One region of the Mesorhizobium sp. M0074 genome, then DNA from elsewhere that is predicted to be linked to it. Evidence: predicted binding sites of a transcription regulator. Region 1 holds the regulator's gene; each other region holds the start of a gene.

What was found. The regulator PhoB, encoded in region 1, activates phosphate uptake and scavenging genes when phosphate is short. The targets are predictions, from matches to a motif close to TGTCATNNANCTGTCAT.
Region 2: NKJ73_RS11710 (inorganic phosphate transporter) is a predicted target of PhoB. The motif match lies at 1,950-1,966, and genes of this name have one in related genera.
Region 3: NKJ73_RS12990 (LTA synthase family protein) is a predicted target of PhoB. The motif match lies at 1,354-1,370, and genes of this name have one in related genera.

What each region holds. Positions count from the first base shown of each region.
Region 1 is NZ_JAMYUM010000028.1:15,698-18,942, reverse strand. Features, by position in the region: gene pstB (phosphate ABC transporter ATP-binding protein PstB) at 1-311, shown strand, start outside; gene phoU (phosphate signaling complex protein PhoU) at 344-1,051, shown strand; gene phoB (phosphate regulon transcriptional regulator PhoB) at 1,068-1,757, shown strand; gene NKJ73_RS29110 (ROK family protein) at 1,767-3,011, opposite strand.
Region 2 is NZ_JAMYUM010000007.1:68,399-71,643, reverse strand. Features, by position in the region: gene NKJ73_RS11720 (efflux RND transporter periplasmic adaptor subunit) at 1-1,189, opposite strand, end outside; gene NKJ73_RS11715 (TetR/AcrR family transcriptional regulator) at 1,339-1,875, shown strand; gene NKJ73_RS11710 (inorganic phosphate transporter) at 2,020-3,245, shown strand, end outside.
Region 3 is NZ_JAMYUM010000008.1:57,423-60,667, reverse strand. Features, by position in the region: gene fabG (3-oxoacyl-[acyl-carrier-protein] reductase) at 1-137, opposite strand, end outside; gene fabD (ACP S-malonyltransferase) at 198-1,163, opposite strand; gene NKJ73_RS12990 (LTA synthase family protein) at 1,411-3,245, shown strand, end outside.

The sequences.
Region 1 (3,245 bases):
CCGGCGGCCAGCAGCAGCGGCTCTGTATCGCCCGCACCGTGGCCGTGAAGCCGGAAGTCATTCTGCTCGACGAACCGGCTTCGGCCCTCGACCCGCTGTCGACTGCCAAGATCGAGGAACTGATCGACGAATTGCAAGCCGACTATACGATCGTCATCGTCACCCACAACATGCAGCAGGCGGCGCGCGTGTCGCGCCAGACCGCCTTCATGTATCTGGGTGAACTGGTCGAGTTCGACCGGACCGAGAAGATCTTCACGTCGCCCCGCGAGAAGCGCACGCAGGACTACATCACTGGCCGCTTCGGCTGAGCCGTTCCGATCATGCATATGAGGACAGGACCATGGGCGAACACACAGTCGCTTCTTTCGACGAGGATCTCGAGCAGATCAGCAAGCTGATCCGCGACATGGCCGACCTCGCCGGTTCGATGGTCGGCGGGGCGACCAAGGCCCTGTTGAATTCCGACAACGTGCTGGCGCAACGCGTCGTTTCCGACGACGCCATCATGGATGCGCGTCAACGCGAACTGGACGACCGCGCCATCACCCTGATCGCCAAACGCCAGCCGATGGCCCACGATCTTCGCCATGTGGTCGGAGCGATCCGCATGGCGGGCGACCTCGAACGCATCGGCGACCTTGCCAAGAATATCGCCAAGCGCGTGAGTGCGGTCGGCCTCAGCGCCACGCCGCGGGACCTGTCGCATTCCATCGACGCGATGGCGCAGCTGGTTCTCATCCAGGTGCAGGGTGTCATCGAGGAATATGCTGCAGGCGATGCGGCCGCGTTGGCCAAGCTGCGTGCCGCCGACGAGCGCATCGACGTCAAATACACGTCCGTGTTCCGCGAGCTGTTGACCTACATGATGGAAGATCCGCGCAACATCACCGCTTGCACGCACCTGCTGTTCTGCGCCAAGAATCTGGAGCGGATCGGCGACCATGTCACCAACATCGCCGAAAATGCGTATTATGTGCTGACCGGCGAGCAATTGCCGGTCAATCGTCCGAAGCAGGACGAAACGACAATGTCCGCACCGGTGACATGATGGGGGTGCCCAGCCGATGATCGCACCACGCATAATGGTGGTGGAGGACGAGGAGCCATTGGGTGTGCTGCTCCGCTACAATCTCGAATCCGAAGGCTACCAGGTCGAGGTGGTGACACGCGGCGACGAAGCCGAGATCCGTTTGCAGGAGAATGTGCCCGACCTTTTGGTGCTCGACTGGATGATACCAGCGGTTTCCGGCATCGAGCTCTGTCGTCGGTTGCGGGCGCGCCCCGAAACCGAGCGGCTGCCGATCATCATGCTGACCGCGCGCGGCGAGGAGAGCGACCGGGTGCGCGGGCTTTCGACCGGCGCCGACGACTATCTGGTCAAACCGTTTTCGACACCGGAATTCATGGCCAGGGTCAAGGCGCTGCTGCGGCGCGCCAAGCCGGAAGTGCTGTCCAGCGTGCTGAAGGTCGGCGACATCGTGCTCGATCGCGAATCGCACAGGGTCTATCGCAAGAAGAGCGAAATCAGGCTCGGGCCGACCGAATTCCGGCTGCTCGAGTTCATGATGCGGCATCCGGGCCGTGTCTTCTCGCGCAGCCAGTTACTCGATAATGTCTGGGGCGAGACAATCTACATCGACGAACGCACCGTCGACGTGCATGTCGGGCGGCTGCGCAAAGCCGTCAACAACGGCCGGATGCCGGATGTCATCCGCACCATCCGCGGTGCCGGCTATGCGATCAGGGAAGATTGACCCGCCTGGTCAGGCTACGTTCTTTCTGACGCTGGGCCTCATTTGCGCGCCCGGCGCGAAAATCTCCTGGTCGACGAAGCTTAGCGCCCGCATCGCGCAGCCTTCGCGGATCAGCGGCAATTCGTTCGGCTCTGTATCGAAGGAGATCGAGTCCGAATGCTGGCCGCCGGCGGTCTGGGCGATTGCCTTCCGCAAGGCCGGCTCGATCAGATCGAAGGCGGCGGCACTGGCGCCGACCATCGCGACCGGTGCCGGATCGATCAGCGCGAACAGCGAGCCGAGACCGAAACCCAGCGCTTCGCCGGCCTTGCGGTAGGCCTCGCGTTCCGGCCCATCTTTCTCGCGCGCCCGGGCCGCCAGTGCTCGCATGTCGGCGTCGCTGACGTCGGCGATCGGTTCGCTTTCTTCGCTCATCTGCCTGGCGTTGCGCCAGATGGCGTAGTTGCCGGCATAGGCCTCGATGCAGCCGCGCCGCCCGCAACGGCAGAGCGCGCCGCCCGGACGATGGATCATGTGGCCAAATTCGCCACCCGAGGAATGCGTCCCGGTGAACAGTTCGCCCTTCAGCACCAGCCCCATGCCGATGCCATGCGAAAGCAGGATGGCGATGAAGTCGTCGCGATAGCGATCCGGATTGCGCCAGCGCAAAGCCACCGCCATCATGTTGCAGTCGTTCTCCACCGTTGCCGGGATGCCGAATTCGTCCTCCAGCATGTCGGCAAAGGCGATGTCGGTCTGCGGCGTGATCGGCGACCACAGCATGGCGCGTGCAGGGGAGTCGGTAATGCCCTGAATCGCCAGGGCGATGCGGGCGACACTGCGGACGTCAAGGTCTGGATCCTGCAGCCGGCGCCGGACGATGGCCATGCATTCACGGATCAGCTCGTCGCGCGGCATGGTCAGCGTGTCCAGCCGGCGCTGTTCCTCGGCGACCACCTGTCCCGTATAGTCGATAATGGCGGCCGACAGGAAATTCAGCGACAACACCACGGTCAGCACCGCCGCCGCTTCCGGGTTGAGGGCGAGGCCGACCTGCGGACGACCGCGTTTCAACGAAACGGGCTCACTTGCCTTGCTCTCGGCGAGGATGCCTTCCCGTATCAGGTCGGAAGAGATCGCCGATATGGTCGAATGACTGAGGCCGGTAGTAGCTGCGATCTCAGTACGCGATGGCTGGCCGGCCCGGCGCACCGCCGAGATCACCATCGCCCGGTTGCGCCGGCGCAAATCGTCATGGCGGATTCCGACCGACATTGTTTTGCTTTCCTCCCGGTTGCCGCGGCCGCTCATGAACCGGAAGCCGTCGGTAATGTCCGACAAATAGTGTCGGACGCAGGCAAATAGTGTCAGATGCAGGTGGCGCTGTCATCGTTTATTCCGACGCTCGAAAAAACTCGCAGAGTCATCAAAATCCATCAGAATCGATGTTGACAGCAGCCGGAGATCGGGCCAGTATTTTTTCGAGGCTCGAAAAAATTAGAGCTTCTA
Region 2 (3,245 bases), on a different contig from region 1:
GGCCGGCGGTAACGACTTCGTCGCCTGGCGCGATGCCCTCCAGAATCTCGACCAGGCCGGCGTTGCGGCGGCCTGGCTTGACGAACACCTGGGCTAGCACGAGCTGCGGCTTCTGTTCTTCCGCTGCCGGCTTGGCTTCCTCTGCCGGTTTGGCTGGGGTAGCAGCCGACTTTTCGTCGGGTTTTGCCGCGGGTGCCTCGGCTGCGGGCTTGGCAGCATCTGCAGCCGGCTTTTCTTCCGGCTTTGCCTCGGGCGCCGCGCCGTTGGCTTCGGCGGATTTGGCCGGGCGCACCACGAAGACGAAGTCGCCGTACAGGCTGGAAGTCAGCGCCGTCTGCGGCAGCGCCAGCACGTCGTTCTCCTCGGGCAGTTCGACGCGCACCTGAACGAACTGGCCGGGCGTCAGCTTGCCTTCGGGATTGCCGACCTCCGCCCTTACCGTCACCAGCCGGCTGGTCGGGTCGATCTTCGGATCGATGCCGCGGATGCTGCCGGTGAACGGCATGTCGCCGCCGCCGACGCCCAACCGCACCGTCTGTCCGATCTTCAGCTGCGGAAGCTGCTGCTCCGGCACGGTGAAATCGACACGCATCGTATCCATGTCCTGCAAGGTCACCACAGCGGTGCCGGGTGTGAGATACTGGCCAAGGTCGATTTTCGGAATACCGACGGTACCCTTGAAGGGGGCCGTCAACTGCTTTTGGTCGAGCACCGCTTGCAGCTTGTTTACCTGCGCGGCGGAGACCGATGCTGCTGCCTGCGCCGTGTCGAGCGTAGCATCGGTGCCGACCCCGCGCTTCTGCAGCTCAAGAGCGCGCATCAGCGTCGTCTGGTCGGATGTGGCTTGCGCTTTCGATGCCACGAGGTCGGCTCGCTCGACTTCATCGTCGAGCTGCAGCAGCACGGCGTTGGCGGCGACCTTTTGATTGGCATGGAACAGGATGTCCTTGACGATGCCAGCAGTTTCGACGGTGAGGTCGACGCCGCGTACGGCACTGACAGTGCCGATCGCCTCGATGCCGGGCGTCCATGACATCGGTTTGACGATGACCGTCGACACGGTCGCGGCCGGCGGCTTCATGGTGGCGAAGAACTGTTTGATCGCATTGTCGCGAAACAGGTTGAAGCCAACGATGCCGCCGCACACCAGCACGAGCAGAATGAAGGCGATGATGAAGCGCTTGATCACGAACAGTCCCTCGGCCACGGGCCAGCATAACGGTCGGATGACCGGAACACATACCTGTGCCTGGTCCCAATTTCAAATGACGGCGATCTTACTGTACCGTCTGGACGGTCTTGTCAATTCCGCCTAAGCTAATGAATGGGGAACGCTTGATGAAGGCCCGCAGAGCAAATTCGCGCGAGAAGATTCTCGCCGCCGCCGCCGCCGTGGCGCGCGAGACGGGTCCTGGCAGCCTGTCGCTGGATGCGGTCGCCAGCCGTGCTGGCGTGTCGAAGGGTGGTCTTCTCTACAATTTCCCGACCAAGGCGAAATTGATGCAGGCGCTGGTGGAGGATTATCTGCGCGCCTTCGAGCAGGCGCTGCAGTCCGCCCGCACGGCCGGCATCAACGGCGAAAGCCCGCTTGCAACTTATATCAAGCTGTCGGCCGAGCATGCCGAGGAATCGAAACCGTCGGCGTCCTGGATTTTTTCGGCGATTGCCGAGGATCCCGATTTCCTGACGCCGATAAAATCGTTCAGGCGGCAGCTGTTCGAGCGGCTGAAGCAGGAAACGCCGAACCTCAAGGCGCTGCTGGTCTGCTATCTCGCCATCGAAGGGCTTCGCAGCATGAACCTGTTCGATTCGGACATTCTCTCCGCCGAAGAGCGCCGGCTGCTGATATCGACCCTGCTGGAGATCGCGGAATAGTCTAGGAATGCGCCGGCCGGGTTCAATTGCCTCGGTCGCGTCGATCGCCCGTTGCGTCAACCCAAAGTGCCCGCCGTCACACAGGCTTCATCCTGCCGACATAGCGTCCTCCCATTCTTTGCTGCAACGCAGGAGGAGTGGGGTATGGTCGATATTGTTTCAAGCGAAGCAGGAATTCCAAGGCCGGAGCATCCGCTTGACCGGCCAAACGGCACCGGCAAATGGTTTCTGCCGGCCTTTGCCGTCATCATTCTGGGCGGCCTTGCCTATGTCGGCTACGCGCTCAGCCAGGACCTGACCAGCACCATCGCGGTGCCGTGGATCCTACTTGGGCTGGCGCTGCTGATCGCGCTCGGCTTCGAATTCGTCAACGGTTTTCACGACACTGCCAATGCGGTGGCAACGGTGATCTACACGCATTCCATGCCGGCTGAGCTTGCGGTGATGTGGTCCGGCTTCTTCAACTTTCTGGGCGTGCTTACCGCCAGCGGGGCGGTCGCCTTCGGCATCATATCGCTGCTGCCGGTCGAATTGATCCTTCAGGTCGGATCGAGCGCGGGGCTAGCCATGGTCTTCGCGCTGCTGGTCGCAGCGATCATGTGGAATCTCGGAACCTGGTATCCCGGCCTGCCGGCCTCGAGCTCGCACACGCTGATCGGCTCGATCATCGGCGTCGGTCTCGCCAACCAGTTCATGGCCCCGGCCGGCTCCGTCACCAGCGGCGTCGACTGGTCGCAGGCGTCCAATGTCGGCCTGTCGCTCCTGATCTCGCCGCTGGTCGGTTTCGGCCTGGCTGCACTGCTGCTTCTGGTGATGAAGCTGCTGGTCAGGAACCGCGAGCTCTACGAGGCGCCCAAATCGAGCGCGCCGCCGCCGCTGTGGATTCGGGCGCTGCTTATTTTCACCTGCACCGGCGTCAGCTTTGCCCACGGCTCCAATGACGGGCAAAAGGGCATGGGCCTCATCATGCTCATCCTGATCGGCGTCGTGCCGACCGCCTTCGCGCTCAACCGCACACCGGACGTGAACTATCTCGAAGCTTACAAATCGGCGGCGACGCAGGTCGAAACGGTACTCGGCAAATACGTCAAGCCCGGCGTCGCCGTGACCGATGCGGCAACCGTGGTCGGCAACGCCGTTCGCACCAAGACCTGGAAGGACGAGACCACGCCTGCCCTGCAGAGCTTCATCCACGACACCAGCGCCATGTTGTCGCCCTATCCGTCCGTGGAAAAGCTTCCGACAACGCTGGTCAGCAACGCCCGCAACAACATCTATCTTATCGGTGAAGCGCTGAAGCTGATCGACAAGAAGAAGCTGCTGCCAATGGAGGCAGACGACCTGAAGGCGGTGACGACCTATCACAAGGC
Region 3 (3,245 bases), on a different contig from region 1:
AGCGCCTCCAGTTTCTCGATACGTGTGCCATGCAGGCCGACGATAGCGCCCTGGCCGTGCAGCACGCGGGCGATCGCCTCGCCGATACCTCCCGATGCGCCGGTGACGAGCGCCTTGCGGCCGGTCAATTCGAACATTCTTGCCTCCTGATCTGAGCGAACACCCTTCGCATGGAGCGGGGTCAAATCGCCAGTTGATTATGCAAGCGCCGCCAGCGCCGCCTCGACATCCGCCGCGGATCCGATGGCAGTGGTGGCAATGTCGCGGTTGATGCGGCGGGCCAGCCCCGACAGCACCTTGCCGGCGCCCACTTCGTAAAGCGTCGCAACGCCGTTGCTGCCGAACCACTCCACCGTTTCGCGCCAGCGCACGCGCCCGATCACCTGTTCGACGAGTCGGCGGGCGATCTCGTCGGGATCGCTCGTCGGGGTCACCGTAACATTGGAGACCAGCGGCACGACCGGCGCACTCTTCGTCACGGCGGCCAGCGCCTCCCGCATGATCTCGGCCGCAGGCTTCATCAATGCCGAATGGAAGGGCGCTGAGACCTGCAGCATCAGCGCCCGCTTGGCGCCCTTCTCCGTGCATAGCCTCGCCGCCAGTTCGACCGCTGGCCTGGCGCCGGAGATCACCAGCTGGCCGCCGCCATTGTCATTGGCGATCTGGCAAACCAAGGCTTGTGCGGGATCTTTGGCGGCGCCCTGGGCGGCCTCTGCGCAAGCGGCTTCGACGTCGGCCTGTTCCAGCCCGATGATCGCCGCCATGGCGCCCTCGCCGGCCGGCACAGCCGCCTGCATGGCGTTGCCGCGGATGCGCAACAGCCGGGCGGCGTCGGCGACCGAAACGAAACCTGCGGCCGCAAGTGCCGAATATTCGCCGAGCGAGTGGCCGGCGACATAGGTGACCTTGCCGTTCAGGGAGAAGCCGCGCGCCTCCAGCGCCCGGATTGCGGCAAGCGACACCGCCATCAGCGCCGGCTGGGCGTTGGCGGTCAGCGTCAGCGTCTCTTCCGGGCCTTCCCAGATCAGCTTCGATAGGTTTTCGCCGAGCGCGTCGTCGACTTCCTCGAAGATCCGCCGCGATTCCACAAAGGTATCGGCGAGGTCCTTGCCCATGCCGACAGCCTGGCTGCCCTGCCCCGGAAAGGTGAATGCGATAGCCATCGGCGGCTCCCAGCTGCTGGTTCACGTTGCCTGTGACGCAAGGCGTGCGGCCAAGTCAAGTCCAACCTTGATCGCGTAATATCGGCCGAGTGCCTGTTTCGGCAGGCTTTTTGGCGATCACTCATGATGAAAACCGCTCACGATTTGTTTGCTGGCTCTTCTTATTTCCGCCACAGGCGCTAGGCTTTGCGTGACAGTTCGATGACAATCGAGTGACGCTTTTGTTGCGGGCCGGGGAACTATTGAAGTGGCAAAGACCAAGCAGAGCGCAGCCGAGGCGGCGCCCCAGTTTCTTGAAGGCGATCCGTCGACCGGCTATCTGCCGGCGCGCAAATGGCCTGTCATCCGCTATGGCCTTATCAGCTTGCTGGCTGCGGCCATCCTTGTGTTTGCCATCGAACTGATCGTGCGCGGCAACTTTGCCGGCACCATTGATTTCTTTCTGCAGCCTTTCAAACCCGGCTGGACCACGATCATCATTTTTGCGCTGATCCTCATCGGCCTCGACGCCGTGCTCGGCCGCAGTCATCAGAGCCTGATGATCGTCGCGCCGCTGACATTGTCGCTGGCGTTCGTCGGCCACCAGAAGTCGCTGTATCTCGGCGATCCGCTCTATCCGACCGATTTCCTCTATTCCCGGCAGATTGTGGCACTGATGCCGCTTCTGGTACGCGATCGCCCGGGAACCGCCATTGCCCTGGCGATCGGCATCGTCGGCGGGCTGTCGCTGCTCGTCTATGGCTGGCGGCTATGGCGCCGCCGCGTTCCGGCACTCAGCCACAAGGGCCGCCTTGCCCGGCTGACGCTGACGGTGCCGCTGATCGCCTTCTTCGTCTCCATCATGGACTATGCCACTTTCTCGTGGACACGCGACCGGCTGCAGATCATCCCGATCATGTGGGACCAGAAGGAAAACTATGCCTCGAACGGTTTTGCGCTCGCCTTCGCGCTGAACGTCCCGATGGCGCATGTCTCGGCGCCGCCCGGCTATTCCGGCAAGGCGATCGAAGCGATCGGCAAACCGCAGGTGACGGCTTCGGTACCCGCCGAGAAGCCCGACATCATCGTCGTCATGAGCGAATCCTTCTGGGATCCGACCAAGCTACCCGGCGTCACCATCACGCCCGACCCTATCCCCAATGTGCGGGCACTGCGCACGGGTTACATGTTCTCGCCCGAGTTCGGCGGCATGACGGCCAACATCGAGTTCGAGGCCCTGACCGGCTTTTCCAACGCCTTCCTACCGGCGGGCAGCATTCCCTACCAGCAATATGTGCGGACACCGACTCCCTCGCTGGCGACATTCCTGAAAAGTCAAGGCTACCGGGCGCGCGCTATCCATCCCGGCACTAACTGGTTCTGGAACCGGGGGGCCGTCTATGCCGATTTCGGCTTCAACGACTTCAAGTCCGAGGAGACGTTGCCGCCCATGCAGAAGCGCGGACCGCTCGCGTCGGACGCTGCGATGACCGACGAGATCATCCACGAAGCCGATACCAGCGCCGAGCCGGTCTTCTTTTTCGCCGTCAGCCTGCAGAACCACGGGCCGTATGAGCCGTATCGCTATAACAATCCGACCCACAAGGTGCAGGCGCCGATCAGCCAATGGGCGCGTGAATCGCTGTTGAGCTATGCCGAAGGCTCTTCCGACGCGGACCGCGGCCTCGAGCGGCTGATCGAATGGGCGAAGAAACGCGAGCGGCCGACCGTCATCGCGTTCTTCGGCGACCATCTGCCGCCACTTGGGCCGGTCTACGTCGAGACCGGCTTTCTGAAGGACAATGTTGCGCCGCGCAAGGAGGCGGCCGACCAGATGCTGCTGCACCACCAGACGCCGCTGATCGTCTGGTCGAATCGCAGCGGCCCGGCCGAGGATCTGGGCGCCGTCAGCCCGTCCTTCCTGCCCTACCATATCCTGAAGACAGCCGGCATCAGCCATCCCTATTACACCGGCTTCCTCGGACAGTTGCGAGAGCGCTACCGCGTTATCGACCGCAATTTGCTTTTGGCACCGGGGGGCGACGCCACCCCCGATTGGTCGCGTCAGAAAGAGATCGATCCGGCAATCCGCGACTTCCGTCT